3 regions of the Oceanobacillus kimchii X50 genome follow, and region 3 is predicted to be linked to each of the others. Evidence: riboswitches for the same ligand, from Rfam matches in the RefSeq annotation. Region 3 holds a riboswitch; each other region holds the start of a gene.
The links. A riboswitch is a leader RNA that binds a small molecule or an ion and turns the genes downstream of it on or off. The one in region 3 is predicted to bind preQ1.
Positions count from the first base shown of each region.

Region 1 (5,937 bases), 1.3 Mb from region 3:
TGATTAATGCTTATTATGAAGAATTGGATGTACCATTTTTACGTTTAGATGATGTACAATCCAGTTATCTCGCAACCAAAGAGTTGATTTCAAAAGGACATAGACAGATTGGTCTTATTTCAAAAGAGGATGATTTACAAGGAAAGTACCGGATGAAAGGGTATATTAAAGCTCTTGGAGAAACAAAATTGCGTTTTCAACCTGAAAATGTGTTCTCTTACAATACAGAAACAAAAGCAAACTTATCTAATGACTTAAAAGATTTTATTAGTGAGAATAGAGATTTTTTAACTGCAATTGTATGCTATAACGATGAGGTTGGTTTAGTTGTTGCCAATTTATGTAAACAGCTCGGGATATCCATCCCAGAGGAATTATCTATTATTGGACAGGACAATTCATATATTGCTCAAAATGCGAATATCAAACTTACAACCTTGACGCACCCCCAAGAACAAATGGGAAATGATGCAGCAGACTGGGTTATTAGGAAATTACAAGGAAAGAAAGACTTACCTAAAGAGCATTATTATCAACCAGATTTAATTAAAGGGGAAACTATAAAAGAAATAGATTAAAGTAAAGCTTCCTTCAATGAGTGGAGATTCGTTCTTCCTCCATTGAATGTTATTCCTGCAAAAAAATTATCCGTTAGCAATGGAGATTAAAAAGAGTAACATTCGTATTTCAAATATAATTTCTTATTACGAAATATTCTATGCACTAAGTAATTCAGTTATTCTTCAAGTCAGTTACTTTTTATTGCCGTTTTATTTATAAAATCAAACATTTTTCGCATATTTAGAATACATTCAAATTCTTAAATTGAATCCTAAACCAACATCCATTAAAATGTTCGTACACATAGTAAAGGAGATGGGTTAATCTTGATTTATGACATTGCAATTATTGGAGCAGGATCAATGGGATTATCAGCAGGATACTATCTTTCAAAAGCTGGAAAAACGGTAGCACTTATTGACTCGAATGATCCACCTCATACAGAAGGTTCTCATCATGGAGAAACCCGTATTATACGACATGCATATGGTGAGGGCGCAGCATATGTACCTTTGGCATTGAGGTCGCAAGAATTGTGGAACGACCTTAATCAAACGTTTAATCAAGATGTGTTCCACCAAACAGGTGTATTAAATATAGGACCGGAGAATTCTGTATTTTTACATAATGTGATACAATCTGCTCGTCAATATAATTTACAAACTGAGATTCTATCAGCAGAGCAAATAAATAATAGATGGCCAGGATATCACTTACCAAATCATTTAATGGGGGTTTATGAAATTAATTCTGGAGTGTTAATGAGTGAAAATGCCCTTCAGACTTATCGAGAACTTGCTACAGCACTTGGCGCTACAATTTATACAAATACATGTATTCACCGTTTGGATGTAACGAATCAACGCATCACAATTCATTCATCTAGTAATACGATTAAAGCAAAACAGCTTATCATAACTGCTGGGAAAGGAACGAATCAAATCCTATCCTTACTTGGCTATCAGCTTCCGTTATTTCCAATACGTAAAACGTTCTCGTGGTTCTCAGCAGCCGAATCTATTTATCATTCTGATATCTTTCCTGCTTGGTCCTTTGATAATGGAAACGAAACATATTACGGCTTCCCGAGTATTGATAAAGCTGGTATAAAAGTTGGCAGACATGATGGTGGCCAACCTGTGAAGGCAGATGAACCTTTGAAAAAATTTGGTACATATTCCGAAGACGAACAAGATGTCAGCCAATTTGTTCATCGATATATGTCTCCTGAATTACAGCATAGACAAGGAAAAGTATGCACTTATACGAATACACCAGATGGCAATTTCATCATAGATCGACTTCCAAACTATCAACATGTACTAGTCGCTTGTGGGTTCTCTGGTCACGGATTCAAATTTAGCAGCGGCGTAGGAGAATTATTGAGTCAATTAGCCATTCGAGGAAAAACTAGTTTGGATATATCCCATTTTTCTTTAAATAGATTCGCATGAATTTAAAAACAAGGAACGCTGGCAACATCGGTTCCTTGTTTTTTAATATAGGATTAAACCCCCCGCTTGTTCCCCCACAAATAAGTGTGTAATTGTGGTAATACTCGAACATCCTTAAGTAACTTATTTTCCATCACACGATCGATCAATTTCTCATATTTCTCCAATAGATCAGATAATAAGCTTTCATTCTCATTCGCTTCTAGATTATCATTTCCTACCTGTAGAAATAATGTAACAGATGGATATCTTTCATGTATTTGTTCTGCGTAGGCCAAATCCTCTTCATCAAAAATAACGACTTTCAAACTAAAATGTCCATCTTGTTCCTTATGTAATCTCTCAATAATGTAATCAAGCGTAGTAAAATTAATTTTCATTCCTGAACTTGGTGGCTTAGGAGATAATGTTAGATCATCTATTTTTGTAAACCAATTTTGCCATCTACTTCCCTGTGTTTCCAGAGCGACTTCTATTTGGTGTTGATGCAATAAATCGACCAAACTATCTATTTGCTTCAATAATCCAGGGTTTCCACCTGAAATCGTTACGTGGCCAAATTTGTTGCCTCCTACTTCTTTTAAAGAATCAAAAATTTCTGCTGGTTCCAACATTTGAATCGAGTCTTTTTCCGATCCATCCCATGTAAATTTAGAATCACACCAAGAACAGGAATAATCACAGCCTGCAGTACGCACAAACATCGTTTTTCTGCCAATGACCATACCTTCCCCTTGAATAGTAGGACCGAATATTTCTAAAACAGGAATCTTCATGTTGATTTCTCCCCTCTCGGACGATAGATACAGTAACTAGTAGGAGTTTCTCGTAAATAAACCTGTATACATTTCGGTTTATTTTGCAAACCATCTAAATAATCCTGAATGATTTCATAAATTTTACGAGAGACTACTTCTGTGGTTGGAAAGTCAATTGCTTGTTCATCTGAAAAAGCAGAATCATGATTGATTACTCCATGATCAAAGCGTTTATGAATCAAATCCTTAATCTGTTTAAAATTTACTAAAAATCCAGTTTCATCGAGTTCATCTCCAACAACTGTTATATTTGTAAAATACGTGTGTCCATGCATTTGTTGACACTTACCTGCTTGATCTTGTGGAATATAATGAGCTGCTGAAAAATGAAAATCCTTATTAAGTTCATAAGCATACGAATGGGGGATAACAGGATATATTTGTTGCATCATTTCAATCTCCCCCTTATTTGTTGAACAATAGAAACTTTCGGCTTTTTAAACATATTATTTCTCCTCTCTTTTCCTCAAATATGAATCCATCCCATATAAAAAAGAAGAAGAAAATAATGTTTGCTGATGAGTGACCGTTTTACTTTCACAGTCCATACAATCAAAAAAAACAACACAAAGAAGCGTGTTGTTTATCTCCTTAGTTTTTTATAGAGGGATTTAAATCGCGAACCTCTCCTACAATACTGCAGTGTTCTATTTAATTCACAACGTTAGATTAACATATTTCCGCTTGAAAATATAGGTAAGTTTACTTTGATTTTAATAGTTTTACCAATGTTCTATACTTTGAATATTTTATTTTATGAACATTTAAATAATTCCTCTTATTTGATGCACACAAATATAAACGATATAATTTTTTACAATCGTTCAGATAGCTATCGTTATTTTGAAAGGAGAAAAAGCATGGGACATGTTTGCAATAGAGATTTCAACTGTGAAAAAGAATTAACATTAGCAGTAATTGGCGGTAAGTGGAAAATGCTAATTCTTTGGTATTTAGGAAAAGAAGGTACGAAGCGATTTAACGAGTTGAAATCACTCATGCCTAATATTACCCAGCGTATGCTCGTAAATCAGCTTCGAGAATTAGAATCTGACTTTATTGTTCATCGTGAAGTTTATCCCGTCGTACCTCCGAAAGTAGAATATTCGCTGACGGAACGAGGAGAAACATTAATGCCGATATTAGAAGCAATGTATGATTGGGGTAAAGATTACAAAGATTTTTTAGAAGACCATCTAGATCGTTCTAAAGAAAATTCAACGAATAACACATAATCAACCATGTACAAATGTATATGGTTTTTTATTTGCAACAAATAATCCTGATTTTTACAGTATACTTTTTGTCACTATATGAGTTAAAAGTGCGTACTTCCGTTCATGATAGTTAGAACTTATAATGGACATCATACTTTAAAGTTAACCAAAGAAAGGAAGAGTTCAATATGAAATTACAACTAGCATTAGATCTTGTCAACATTCCAGAAGCAATCGAATTAGTAAAGGAAGTTGAATCATATATTGACATCGTAGAAATTGGCACACCCGTCGTTATTAATGAAGGACTTAAAGCAGTAAAAGAAATGAAGGCTGCTTTCCCGAACTTAACGGTATTAGCTGATCTCAAAATTATGGATGCAGCTGGATATGAAGTAAGTCAAGCTTCTCAAGCAGGAGCTGATATTATTACAATTCTTGGTACAGCCGAAGATCAATCGATCAAAGGAGCCGTGGAAGAAGCAAAAAAACATAACAAAAAGATCCTTGTCGATATGATTGCCGTAAAAGATATTGAAACACGTGCAAAAGAATTAGATGAACTAGGTGTAGATTACATCTGTGTACACACTGGCTATGATTTACAAGCTGTAGGTAAGAACTCTTTTGAAGATCTTGCAACCATTAAAAGTGTTGTTAAACAAGCCCAAACAGCTATCGCAGGCGGAATCAAGCAAGAAACACTTACAGAAGTAATTAAGCACCAACCCGACCTCATCATTGTAGGTGGCGGAATCACAAGCAAAGAAGATAAACAAGCCGTTGCTCGTGAAATGAAAGAATTAATCCAATTAGGATAGTGATAAATAATGAAAACAACACAGTATGCTTCTGAAATCATACAGGAATTAAGCCAGTCAATCCGGTTAATTTCTGATAATGAATCAGAGAAATTAATAGATAGTATCACAGAATCTAATAAAATTTTTGTCGCTGGTGCCGGAAGATCTGGGTTTATGGGAAAATCTTTTGTGATGAGAATGATGCATATGGGAATTGATGCATATGTAGTGGGAGAAACCGTAACTGCTAATTTAGAAGAAAACGACTTGTTAATTATCGGATCAGGTTCAGGAGAAACAAAAACCTTAGTTTCCATCGCTGAAAAAGCCAAAAACTTTAGGGGCACGGTTGCGGTAGTAACTACTGCACCGGAATCCACAATTGGAAAGTTAGCAGATATTGTAGTTCATTTACCCGGAGCTACGAAAAATCACACAGAAAATAATTACCAAACTATCCAACCAATGGGCTCTCTTTTTGAGCAAACAATGATGTTATTTTACGATGCTCTAATTCTGAAGTTTATGAACAAAAAAGGATTAGATTCTCAGACCATGTACGGCAAGCACGCAAATCTCGAATAATTCACAGAGAGTTATATAATTAATCACAAAAATATTTTGGGATTAATTACGTAAATCTGCTTGCTAGTTAGCCCTGGTTTGCTATTAAATGCAAACCAGGGCATTTTGTTTTCCAACTTATTTTAGATTTAACTTTGTTCTGTTTATTTTGATTTCTAAAGAATTATAGCTTTTAGAACCACTCTATTCACTACTTTTCTTCGGATTATAAGGCTTTTTTCGTTTTTAGAGCCACTTTATTCACTACTTTCTTCGGATTATAAGTAAGTTATGTTTTTTACAACTGCTCTCTTTTCTACTTCTCACAAACTTTAGGCTTATTTTGGTTTTTACAACGAAGCTATATTATAAATTTATATCCAATCTTATAAAATTACTTATTTTTGCTTATTTATAATTACAAACACTTAATTTTATTGTATAATTACTTAAAAGGAGGAGATTTCTTTGTATCAAGAAGAAAGATTGTTATCTATATTGGATTATTTAAAAGAAAATA
Region 1 covers NZ_CM001792.1:2,913,556-2,919,492, forward strand. The annotation lists gene C794_RS15110 (GntR family transcriptional regulator) at 1-578, shown strand, start outside; gene solA (N-methyl-L-tryptophan oxidase) at 888-2,015, shown strand; gene queE (7-carboxy-7-deazaguanine synthase QueE) at 2,069-2,791, opposite strand; gene C794_RS15125 (6-pyruvoyl trahydropterin synthase family protein) at 2,788-3,225, opposite strand; PreQ1 riboswitch class I at 3,419-3,466, opposite strand; gene hxlR (transcriptional activator HxlR) at 3,694-4,068, shown strand; gene hxlA (3-hexulose-6-phosphate synthase) at 4,239-4,871, shown strand; gene hxlB (6-phospho-3-hexuloisomerase) at 4,881-5,438, shown strand; gene C794_RS15145 (DeoR/GlpR family DNA-binding transcription regulator) at 5,886-5,937, shown strand, end outside.
Region 1: linked by a shared signal. The riboswitch ahead of C794_RS15125 (6-pyruvoyl trahydropterin synthase family protein) and the one ahead of C794_RS02195 (QueT transporter family protein) in region 3 are both predicted to bind preQ1.

Region 2 (5,937 bases), 1.9 Mb from region 3:
CTTTGAATACAGTTTGTGTCTGCTCTCCTGCAATGATTGATTTAACGGAAGCTAACTCAGCATCTTGTCCAGTAACTATAGGCATTGGTTTATCACCACTCCCATACCCTACTGCTTTTAACGATGAAATAACTCCTCTACTAATTCCATCGAATGGCGAAAGTACTACATCAACTTTTTCACTGGAATAATTAGCACTCAATAAGTTATCCATTCGTTCTTGCGCCTTTGATCCATCCCATCTTAGAGTAGCACCTTGTTCAAAATCTGTCTGACCACTTTGAACTACTAATTGACCATTGTCTATATACGGTTGCAATATCGACAATGCACCATCCCAAAAAAAGTATGCATTATTGTCATCAGGTGAACCTGCAAATAATTCAATGTTAAACGGCCCTTCCCCATCTGCTAAACCGAGAGATTCTTCTATATATTGAGCTTGTAATACTCCTACTTGAAAGTTATCAAATGTTGCATAGTAACTAACATGATCACTATTCATAATTAATCGATCATAAGCAATAACAGGGATATCCATGTTTTCTGCCTGTGTTAATACATCAGTGATAGCTTCTCCATCAATGGAAGCGATTACTAAAATATCTACACCTTTTGTAATCATATTTTCAATCTGAGATACTTGATTCTCTACTACGTCTTCGGCATATTGAAGATCAACTTCATAACCTAACTCTTCAAATTCTGCTTTCATATTGTCCCCATCGTACACCCATCTCTCCGAAGACTTAGTTGGCATTGCGATTCCAACCGTTTTTGAATCACTTGCACCACTCGAATCTTCGCTACACCCGACCAATAAGACACTAACTAAAAAAGCACACATCAAAAATATAAACCTTTTCATTTTGATCCCCTTTCTTTTTTCTATCGCAAACAAATAAGTAAACACAGACATACCACACTCATGTAAAAAGCATATTCAATCTATTTTGTGCGATAGTAATAATAACGTTCGTATAAGAAATAATTATTTATCTCTTGTACGTACATTTATTATAGGATATTCAAAATATCTTAAGTAAATTCACAAAATTAGTAAAAAAGAGCCAATTCATAAGAATTGGCTCTTTTTTACTCTTCTCTGTTTTATATGAATATCAATTAAGGTATATGAAAATACAAGCTATGAATACATGACTTGAAGTAAATTAAGAAGGCTTTATCACATGGTCTGGACTGTTGCCCTCGTATTTTCTAGTCCATTTAACCAAAATATAAGCAAATGGAGTATCCAATAATGCGACTAGACATTTCCAAATATATTGCGAAACGATCATACCTAGCAGTACGTTTGTGGGTACTATCCCCAAAAATGCAATCGTAATAAATAATACAGTGTCTATGAATTGACTTGACATTGTTGCTAAATTATTTCGTAACCATAATTTTTTCTTACCATGCTTATGTTTAAACCAATGAAATATAGACACACTTAAATTTTGACTTATTACATAAGAAGTTAAGCTAGCAAATATAAGTCGAAAGCTTCCACCTAAGATTTGTTCAAATTCGGCTTGTGCATGAAAATCTGGAGCCGGTGGTAATTGTATAGAAATGTAGATAAATACCATAGCAATTATTTGTGTCAGAAACCCAGCTAGCACCGTTTTTCTTGCTGCAGCCTTACCATAAACCTCACCAATAACATCTGTCATTAAGTATGTAATAACATAAACGATAGCAGCACTTGGAAGTATAAAACTTCCCATTTCAAATAACTTTACTGAAAGAATATTTGATAGCAATAACAAACCTACAAAGATTGCACTAAAATGAATATACATCCTGTCCTCTTCCCCTTTATATTAGGTTAGAGGATCTTACTTTTCCCCTCTATCGATTATCTATATTTTCTGGATACATATCATGTTGGATAAGTCGTTGGTCCGCCATTTTCTCAAATTTTGTTCCTGGTCTACCATAATTACAATATGGATCAATAGAAATACCACCACGTGGAGTAAATTTCCCTCGAACCTCTATGTATCTTGGATTCATTAGATCAATCAAATCATTCATAATAATATTTATACAGTCCTCATGGAAATCCCCGTGATTCCTAAAACTAAACAAATACAATTTCAATGATTTACTCTCTACCATTTTAATATCTGGAATATAACTAATATAAATCGTTCCAAAATCAGGCTGATTTGTTTTTGGACATAACGTAGTGAATTCTGGACAATTAAATTTAACAAAGTAGTCACGTAGTGGATGTTTGTTCTCAAAAACCTCTAACACTTCCGGTGTATAATTAAAATCATATGTAGTTCCTTGACTTCCTAATAACTGAACATCCTGAAGTTCATTTTCATCTCTACCTGCCATAATTATTACCTCCTTTTCCATAAAAAAAGCCATGCCCCTAAGGAACATGACTTGAATAATCATTGTTTGTCCTTAGTTTTTTATAGAGGGTTGAAGCTAAGAACCTCTACCAAAATTATGTTTGGTGTACAAACAATGATTATAAGTATTATTAGTGTTTATGTCAATCTTAATATTTTCATCTTACTTATACGGATGTCGCCCCTTGACCACCATCGATTCGATAATAGGAACCACTAATAAATGAAGCTTTATCTGAAGATAAGAATAACATAAGGTTCGCTATCTCCTCAGCTGTCGCATAACGATTCATCGGTACAGATGCTTCGAATTGAGCTCTAGCTTCTTCTGCCTTATCACCCATTGCATTCTTCTCAATACTTCGCATCATTTCTGTGTTAACTCCTGAAGGTGCAACCGCATTGACGCGCACACCATGCTCCGCCATTTCTAGTGCCGCTGTTTTATTTAATCCAATTACAGCATGTTTAGAAGCAACATATGCACTCATACCAGGAGCTCCTAATAATCCACCATTAGACGCAGTGTTAATAACTACACCAGATTTTTGTTCTTTCATTACTTGTAGTACATACTTCATTCCAAAAAATACACCCATAACATTAACGTCAAATACATTACTAAAATTCTCTTTTGTTTGTTCTGTGATGTTATTAAATTGACCATTGATTCCTGCATTATTAATAAATATGTCTATCATTCCATATTTTTCTTTTGTTATATCCACATAATTTTGTACATCTTCTTCTTTTCCAACATTTGCTGTAATTAATAGAATTTCTTGAGTATCAATTTCATTAGCAGCCTTCTCTAATGCTTCATTTTTAAGATCTACTAGTGCCAATTTTGCTCCTTCACGAGCATATGCTTTTGCCACCTCTAAACCTATCCCTCCGGCACCTCCGGTAATTAATACAACTTTATCTTTGAACATATCTTTAACTCCTTTAACAAACTAGATTTTATTATAGTTTTAACTAATTCGAATACAATATGCTTATTAAGTATCCAATTTATATTAATTAAAAATATTCTTTACTAGTTAAATAAAGTATGGTATATTCAACAAAATTACATATGTGATGAAGATTCATATATGTGAATTAAAGGAGGTGATAGTATGTCTGTAAAATCTGCCAAACGCGCATTAGACATTCTAGACTTATTAGCAAGATATACAGATGGGTTATCAATTAAAAATATTGGCGACAAGTTAGAATTGCCACAAAGTAGTACGTTTAACCTTTTAAAAACATTACATAACGAAGGATACGTTCGACAAGATGGTATGAAACTATATTATTTAGGTGAAAAGTTAATACCATTAGGAACAAGTGCTTTAGAATCATTAAATATACATACGGTAGCAAAACCTTATTTAACCAATCTTATGAAAGCGGTTAAAGAGACTGTGTTTATGGCAATGTTATCTAAAGATGAGCTAGTATATATTGCAAAAATGGATGCTGACAGATCAATACGCACGACTGCACAACCTGGATATAAAAAGCCAATATATTGTACTGGACTTGGTAAGACGTTCTTATCTTTTATGCCTGAAAGGGAAAAAAATGAATTATTAAATCGCATTACCTTAAAGAAAATCACTGCAAATACAATTACTGATAGAACTCAATTAGAAGATCAACTGCAATTGTTTCAAAAACAAGGATATAGCGTTGATGATGAAGAAAATGAAGATGGCTTGTACTGTTTAGCTGCTCCAATATTCGATAGTCAGAGACAGCTTTTAGCAGCTATAAGTGTTGCAGGACCAAAAGATAGAATGATAAAGCAAAAAGAATCTACTATTACAAATCTTAAAAAAACAGCCCAACTTATTTCTAATGGGATGGGATATGTATAAAGAAAGGAGTACGGAAAATTGGATGTTATTGGAATCGGAGAAACAATGATATCACTAACCCCAAATAGGAATGGACTTATTAGACAGACATCCTCCTTTGAACCACGTGTAGCTGGTACAGAAACCAATACATTAATCGGATTAAGTAGACTGGGCCATAGTACTGGTTTTATAAGTAGATTAGGTGACGATGAATTGGGCGCGATGGTATTAAAAGAATTACGAGGAGAAGGTGTAGATACCACTTTTATTGAATTTGATTCGAGTCATCAAACTGGATTATTTCTAAAAGAAATTATTAACGAGTCCGATGTTCATGTTTATTATTATCGCGAACATTCAGCAGCTAGCCAAATGAATCCTAATCTACTTGACGAAAGTTATATTTCTTTAGCTTCTTATCTTTTTATAACTGGAATTACTCCAGCGATTAGTGAAAGTTGTAAACAAACTATTTTTACAGCAATAAACATGGCTAAAAAAAATGGTGTAAAAATTGTCTTCGATCCAAATATTCGTAAAAAACTCTGGTCAGAAATAGAAGCGAGGGAAACATTACTCGATATATTAAAGTTGTCCAATATTGTCTTACCAGGAATTAGTGAAGGTCAATTTTTATTCGATAGTAATGACCCAGAAGAAATAGGTGAAAAATGTATGGAGTTAGGTGCAGAGTTAGTTGTTGTCAAACTCGGTGAAACAGGAGCCTATTATTGTACAAGTGATCAAAGTGATCATGTCCCTAGTTTTCCAGTAAAACAAGTGAAAGATCCTGTTGGTGCTGGAGATGCATTTGCAGCTGGTCTATTATCGGGGCTAATTGATGAATTAAGTGTTAATGAAGCAGTAAAACGCGCATGTATCACTGGTGGATATGCTACAACTTATGTAGGAGATTATGAAGGGTTTCCAGATAGGTCTCACTTTGAACGTTTGTCCAGTCTATCTTCGAGCGAAGATGTAAGTCGTTAATTTTAGTGATAAGAAGGAGGATATTGCTATGGATATTTTAAAACGAGTCGAAACAGAAAAGCTAATTGCTATTATACGTGGTTACAATACTAATGAAACTATTAAAATAGCAAAAGCTCTATATGAAGGTGGAATTAGATTACTCGAAGTTACTCTTAATAGTGATAATGCTTTAGATACAATAGGTGCATTACATTCACACTTAGAAAAGGATGTTCTTATCGGTGCAGGAACCGTACTTGACTCCGAATCGGCTGTGTTAGCAATAAAAGCTGGAGCAAAATTTATAATATCTCCAACATTGGATGTAGAAACAATTAAAGCGACTAAAAGATATGGCGTGATTAGCATACCCGCTGCTTTTACTCCTACTGAAATATTAACCGCCGTAGAGGCAGGAGCAGATATTGTTAAAGTTTTTCCAGCATCCTCATTAGGACCAAATTATGTTAAAGATATTCATGGTCCTTTACCACATATAAAATTACTTCCTACAGGAGGTGTAAATGTCGAAAATGTAAACGAATTCATTAAAAAAGGTGCGATTGGAGTAGGATTAGGCAGTTCCTTAGTACCTAATACGATAAAAGTCACAGATGAATTCTTAGATCAAGTAACAAACAATGCAAAGCAATTTACAATCAAAAATGAAAACGTTATAAATTGGAGTTGATCATATGAAAATAACAGATTATAAAATATATCAGGTACCACCTCGATGG
Region 2 covers NZ_CM001792.1:2,233,969-2,239,905, forward strand. The annotation lists gene chvE (multiple monosaccharide ABC transporter substrate-binding protein) at 1-868, opposite strand, end outside; gene C794_RS11700 (queuosine precursor transporter) at 1,173-1,808, opposite strand; gene queF (preQ(1) synthase) at 1,858-2,355, opposite strand; PreQ1 riboswitch class I at 2,422-2,468, opposite strand; gene C794_RS11710 (SDR family NAD(P)-dependent oxidoreductase) at 2,543-3,310, opposite strand; gene C794_RS11715 (IclR family transcriptional regulator) at 3,497-4,243, shown strand; gene C794_RS11720 (sugar kinase) at 4,262-5,215, shown strand; gene C794_RS11725 (bifunctional 4-hydroxy-2-oxoglutarate aldolase/2-dehydro-3-deoxy-phosphogluconate aldolase) at 5,244-5,888, shown strand; gene dgoD (galactonate dehydratase) at 5,893-5,937, shown strand, end outside.
Region 2: linked by a shared signal. The riboswitch ahead of queF (preQ(1) synthase) and the one ahead of C794_RS02195 (QueT transporter family protein) in region 3 are both predicted to bind preQ1.

Region 3 (5,937 bases):
ATAATCATAAGCCATATATCCGTAAATATCTTTTCATTTACTGCAAGCGGTGTAATTACGGATGATGCACCTAACACAAATAAAATGTTAAAGATGTTACTTCCAACAATATTACCAAGTGCAATTTCACTTTCTTTTTTCAACGCAGCCGATATCGAAGTAACTAATTCAGGCAGGGAAGTTCCAATTGCAACAATCGTTAAACCGACAAGTGTTTCACTCATCCCTAATGAATAAGCAATTTCAGTAGCATTCGTTACAACAAGTTGACCTCCACCAATGATTCCAGCTAAACCAATAATGGTAATTAGTCCATTCTTCCCCCACGAAATATCTTCATTTGAAAAATCTTCCTCACTCGATTCTTTCCGGCTTTTTAAGCCAACTTCGATAATATAATACATAAAGATAGTTAAAAATAGTAACAGAATAAATCCATCACTTCTTGTTATCATATTCGAAGAAAGACCTTGAAGAAAAACATCGGACATAAGTATAAGTAAAGCGACACTTGCTAGTAAAGTAAATGGAATTTCTTTTTTTATTGTCTCATTTTGTACTCGAAGCGGAAAAATAAAAGCTGCTAAACCAACCGTGAGTGTTATATTAAAAATATTACTTCCTACGACATTACCAATGGATACATCTGCAGTTCCTTGTAATGCCGCAATAATACTAACAGTAGCTTCGGGTGAGCTCGTTCCTAATGCAACAATCGTTAACCCAATTAATATCGGTGGTACCCGGAGTAGTTTTGCAATATTAGATGAACCATCAACAAACCAGTCCGCTCCTTTTACTAACAATGCAAATCCTACTACCAACCAAACATACTCCACGTTTTCCACCCTTTCGATTATAAAAAGTAACTTGTATCCATTCTATCTTCTAATGGTTACTGCGTCCATTTCTATTGTTTACTACTTAATAAAATCATATTCCCTGCTGAATCTATGACGATATCATCCTCTGCCTTATATCCTAAACGAGTTAATCGGTGAATAGCAGCTTGTTTTTTATCTTCAGAAGGATAACGCAACGTATAATATTTTATCCCGACTTCATTTTTTTGCGGGCTAGGTGCACCTTCTCCATTCCAGATATTAACCGCTAAGTGATGGTGATAGCCCCCATCGGATAAAAACAATGCACCTGGGTATCTTGTGACAATTTGAAACCCTAGACCCTCTGTGTAAAATTCCTTAGCTTTTGATAAATCGTCCACATGTAAATGAAGATGCCCAACAATGGTATTCTCTGGAGCACTATTCCATTTATGTTGAATAGCAGCTTCTAATAAACCATGCGCATCAAGGGGTTCTGTGCTCATGGTGACTTGATTATCTACATTCCATGACCATTCAGAGGAAGGACGGTCCCTTGCAATCTCTAAGCCATTTCCATCTGGATCTGAAATATATATCGCTTCGCTTACAATATGATCAGAAGCTCCAATTTTCACCTGATTTGAAATATCCAATTGCATAAAATGACGTAAAAAAGCTCCTAGGTCTTCCTTGGTTGGAAGTAATATAGCCACATGATATAAGCCTGTGGTTCTTCGTTGTTTTGAGATTACGTTCGTTGGTTGCTCCAAGGTTAGGATTACATCTTGACCATTGGCGCTGAGTTTTACTTGATTATTCTCTTTTCTTAATACATGTAACCCAAGTACCTCTTCATAAAATAAAATCGATCTTTCTAAATCACTTACTTGAAGTGTAACGTCTTGGATATACATTGTTGGTGTTTCAAAAAATTTATTTTCCATATTTATTCCCTCTTTTATTATGTTTAAATAGTAACTTACTTTATGTAATTAATTATATCTTTATAATTGAACCTGGTCAATATTGTCCAGCTTACCATCTATTGTTACCTGTGGGATAAATAATTTGCAGTAAAATAAAAACAGACCTTCATTTAAAAAGTCTGTTTTCTATTCAATATCATTCATGTTTAAAAGTTAAAGTAGCACCTTAAACAAACTCTTTTACATACTATCTCTTTTTTCTTCCCAAAGTTTTAAACGTTCTTCATGTGATACTTCTTTGTATACTTGATGTAACATCCATAAATATCCAAAAGGGTCAATAAACATAGCATTCGAAACGCCGTAGTCAGGAAGGTCTGTCACGGCTTGTACTTCAACACATCCCAGTTCCATCGCCTTAGTGTATGTGTCATTAATGTCAGGAACTAATACATTAAACCATATTGTTTTAGGATCATCTTGGCTTGGAGCTATTAATTCAAATTTTGGATTTTCATCCAGCATATGAAAACGTACTCCATAGAGACTGAAAATAACCTCGTTCTCACCCTTCGAGAATTTTGAAACCTCGACTCGCTCAATATCAAATATCTTCTCGTAATACTCCAATGCTTTTAAGCTATCTGATACTACTAAATCAATTTCTACTCCAGTCATTTTTATCACTCCTTTTATTTTTTTATCGTAGAGAGGGGTAAGAAAGCACACTTTCTTTAAAAAAAGTTACAAGTTACTATTGCCTAACCTATCTCAACCAAAAGTACAGAATCGTGAAAAAATCGTAGAAGCTAGTTTTCCTACTTCTACTTTATTAAATATCAAATTAATTTTACTATACTTAACAATCCGTTAGAAATATTATTTACTAAATTATAATGATTATATGCATTTTGACCGATTATAAGTAATTAAATGAAATTTTGTCAAATATAGTTCATTACAACTATTGTATTAATGGTTGTCTAAGACGTAAATTTATATTAGAATTTTATGAATAATTGAAAAAGTTACTATTTGAAGTTTGCTTTAAGGAGTTTTGATATGGATAATTCAAAAAATGCTAATAACCTCATGACTATTGTGATGCCTTTATGTATGGTATTAGGTTGTATTATCGGTATCATTTTAGGCATTGTCTTTCAATTAAACTTACTCTTGTCAATAACTATAGGAATTATACTAGGTTTTGCCAGCGGAATCATTGCCTACGTTATTTATAGTATAAAAGAAAAATAAAAAGAAGTTAAAAAAGCGTGTTCCTAAACACGCTTCTTTTTAATGGAGATTTAGTAGAGTTTTCATCGTTAATTACGAGAAAAATGTAGATTATACATGTACGAAAAAAAACATAATTAGTAGGGAAAACATTATGTTAGCAAAAATATTACTATAACTTATCAACCCTCCTCATATAGATATTTGTCCAACTATTATAAATTTAGTAAGGGACAAAAAGTAATAAACAATGCAATTAGTTTTTTGAGAATCTATGAATGCTTTTTACACAAATTTTACACAATACTATTTACAAATCTAGATAAACACTGTTATCATAATTTAGGTTTAACGTGGTTCGTAACCATCCCACGCAAAAAAACTAGGAGGACAATTAAATATGAACGTAAAAACGTTAGTAATTAATGGCTTAATAGCGGCTTTATATGTCGTTGTCTCTATAGCTATTGCACCATTCGGTTTTACAAATATACAATTTCGCATTTCAGAAATGTTTAATCATTTAGTCGTATTTGATAAGCGTTATTTCTTTGGAATTGTAATTGGAGTGTTTATCGTTAATCTTAATTCACCACTTGGTTGGTATGACCTCGTATTCGGGGTTGCTCACTCTGTTATTTCACTAGGAATTATTATTATCTTATCTAAATATATTAAGGACAAATTAACGCTCTTATTTCTAAATACGATTGTATTTACGTTTAATATGTTTATCATTGCGTTTGCATTGAACCTTGCACTAGAACTTCCTTTCTGGTTTACTTGGTTAACAACTGCAATTGGAGAATTTGGTGTACTATTAATCGGTATTCCATTATTCTTTGCTTTGCACAAGCGACTACGTTTTGATAAGCTCATATAAAGTAAAAAGAACCTTAGACAAGTCTAAGGTTCTTTTTTGAAAGTCTACCATTTAAGAGAGGATGGGACAAAATGATTGTTAGAGAAAGAGAAGATGAATTGATATTAATAACACAAGATGATCATGCTCAAATATCAGGAGATATACTCGATAATTGGAATTTGGATCACTTTCAAGGTGAAGAATGGAGAGATTCTGTTCTTTATGCTGCTTACCAACATGATTTGGGGTGGAAAGAATTTGATCGCCAACCATTTTGGAATGATGTCACCAATCAACCTTATACATTTGCCGATTTCCCTAATGTACCTAAAACCGTATTATATAAGTATGGAATTAATGAAGTAGAAAAAGTGGATTTATACGCTGCATTACTGTGTAGTGAACATTACAAAAGATTTTTAGCTAATAATACTTCTCTTGAAGCACAAGCTTTTGTTGAACATGAAGAAACAAGACAAGAACGTATCATAGGGACACTTCCGAATTTCAACAAACGTTTGTTTGAATTTCATTACGGACTGCTCCAAATTTCAGATAATCTTTCATTATTTGCTTGTATGAACGAGCCTGGTGCTACCGGAGAAAAACAACATCCATTTTTCAAAAAAGGAATTCCAACGAATCATACTTTACATCATGTACTCAATGAACAGCTACAAATAAACTGGCAAAATGAAGACACCATTGTTATGGATAACTTTCCATTTGATAAACCTTTTCCTATTTCTATTCAATATAAACAAGTATCCAGACAAAAAATTCAACAACATGGTCTTGTAGAAGCCTATGAACAAGCAACTCTAGAACAGCATCCCGTACTTATTTCTTCTCCAAGTCATATTAAAAAGGCTTCCGAGTAATTCGAAAGCCTTTTTCTGTGCTATCCCCCCCACTGATATGGAGTTTCTTGATAAACATAATAATTTAACCAATTGGAAAATAGTAGACTACAATGACTTTTCCAACGATATTTCGGATCCTTTTTCGGATTGTCGTCGGGAAAATAATTTTCTGGAATGGCCGTATCAATACCTCTTTGATGGTCACGAAGATATTCTTCTGCTAAAGTCTCTGCACTATATTCTAGATGCCCCGTTGCCATAATGTGCTTTCCATCTTTTGAAGCGAGTAAGAATACCCCAGCATCATCCGATTTTGCTAATAATTGTAGATCTGGATGTGTTTCAATCTCATCTATAGATACATCAGTATACCTAGAATGTGGTGCAAAGAAATAATCATCAAACCCTCGCACTAAACGTTCATGCGGATGAAGCAGCTTATGCTCATATACACCAAAACACTTTTGTGGCAAATGATATTTATCAATACCATAATGATGATAAAGAGCTGCCTGTGCCCCCCAACAAATATGCAATGTTGACGTAACATTATCTTTAGACCAATTCATTATCTCCTGTAATTCTTTCCAATAATCTACCTCCTCAAATGGCAAATGCTCTACAGGCGATCCTGTAATAATCATCCCGTCAAACTTCTTGGATTTTATTTCTTTAAACTTCTTATAAAAAGTATCCAAATGATACTTACTCGTATTCTTTGATTCATGCGAGGACATTCGTAAAAATGAAATATGAACTTGCAGAGGTGTGTTACCTAGAAATCGCAATAATTGCGTTTCTGTCTTTTGCTTTTCAGGCATTAAATTGAGGATTAATATATTCAGTGGTCGTATATCTTGCGTAATCGCACGTTGTTCATCCATCACAAAAATATTCTCTTTTTCTAATATATCTTTTGCAGGTAGGTGTATCGGTATTTTAATCGGCATCTCTCGTACCCTCCACAATTACAAATAAGTTATATTTATTGTAAAGCCTCACGTGAAAAGTTCAACCCTATTTTGAAAATTTCATCTAAAAGATACAGATAATTACCCTTTCATTCACTTACTTTTTTTACTTTTTTTGATGAGTTCCGATGTTTTACGAAGGTCCTCCATTTTATAATCTACATAACTTTTATAAACATCTATTGAAATAAACATCTGTATGCTCCTCCTCGAATATTTCTCACACTCTTTATTCTATTAACTCGGGAT
Region 3 covers NZ_CM001792.1:380,401-386,337, reverse strand. The annotation lists gene C794_RS02215 (calcium/sodium antiporter) at 1-839, opposite strand, end outside; gene C794_RS02210 (VOC family protein) at 911-1,771, opposite strand; gene C794_RS02205 (VOC family protein) at 1,994-2,431, opposite strand; gene C794_RS19620 (hypothetical protein) at 2,816-3,010, shown strand; PreQ1 riboswitch class I at 3,337-3,381, shown strand; gene C794_RS02195 (QueT transporter family protein) at 3,390-3,872, shown strand; gene C794_RS02190 (DUF3891 family protein) at 3,944-4,735, shown strand; gene metA (homoserine O-acetyltransferase MetA) at 4,756-5,667, opposite strand.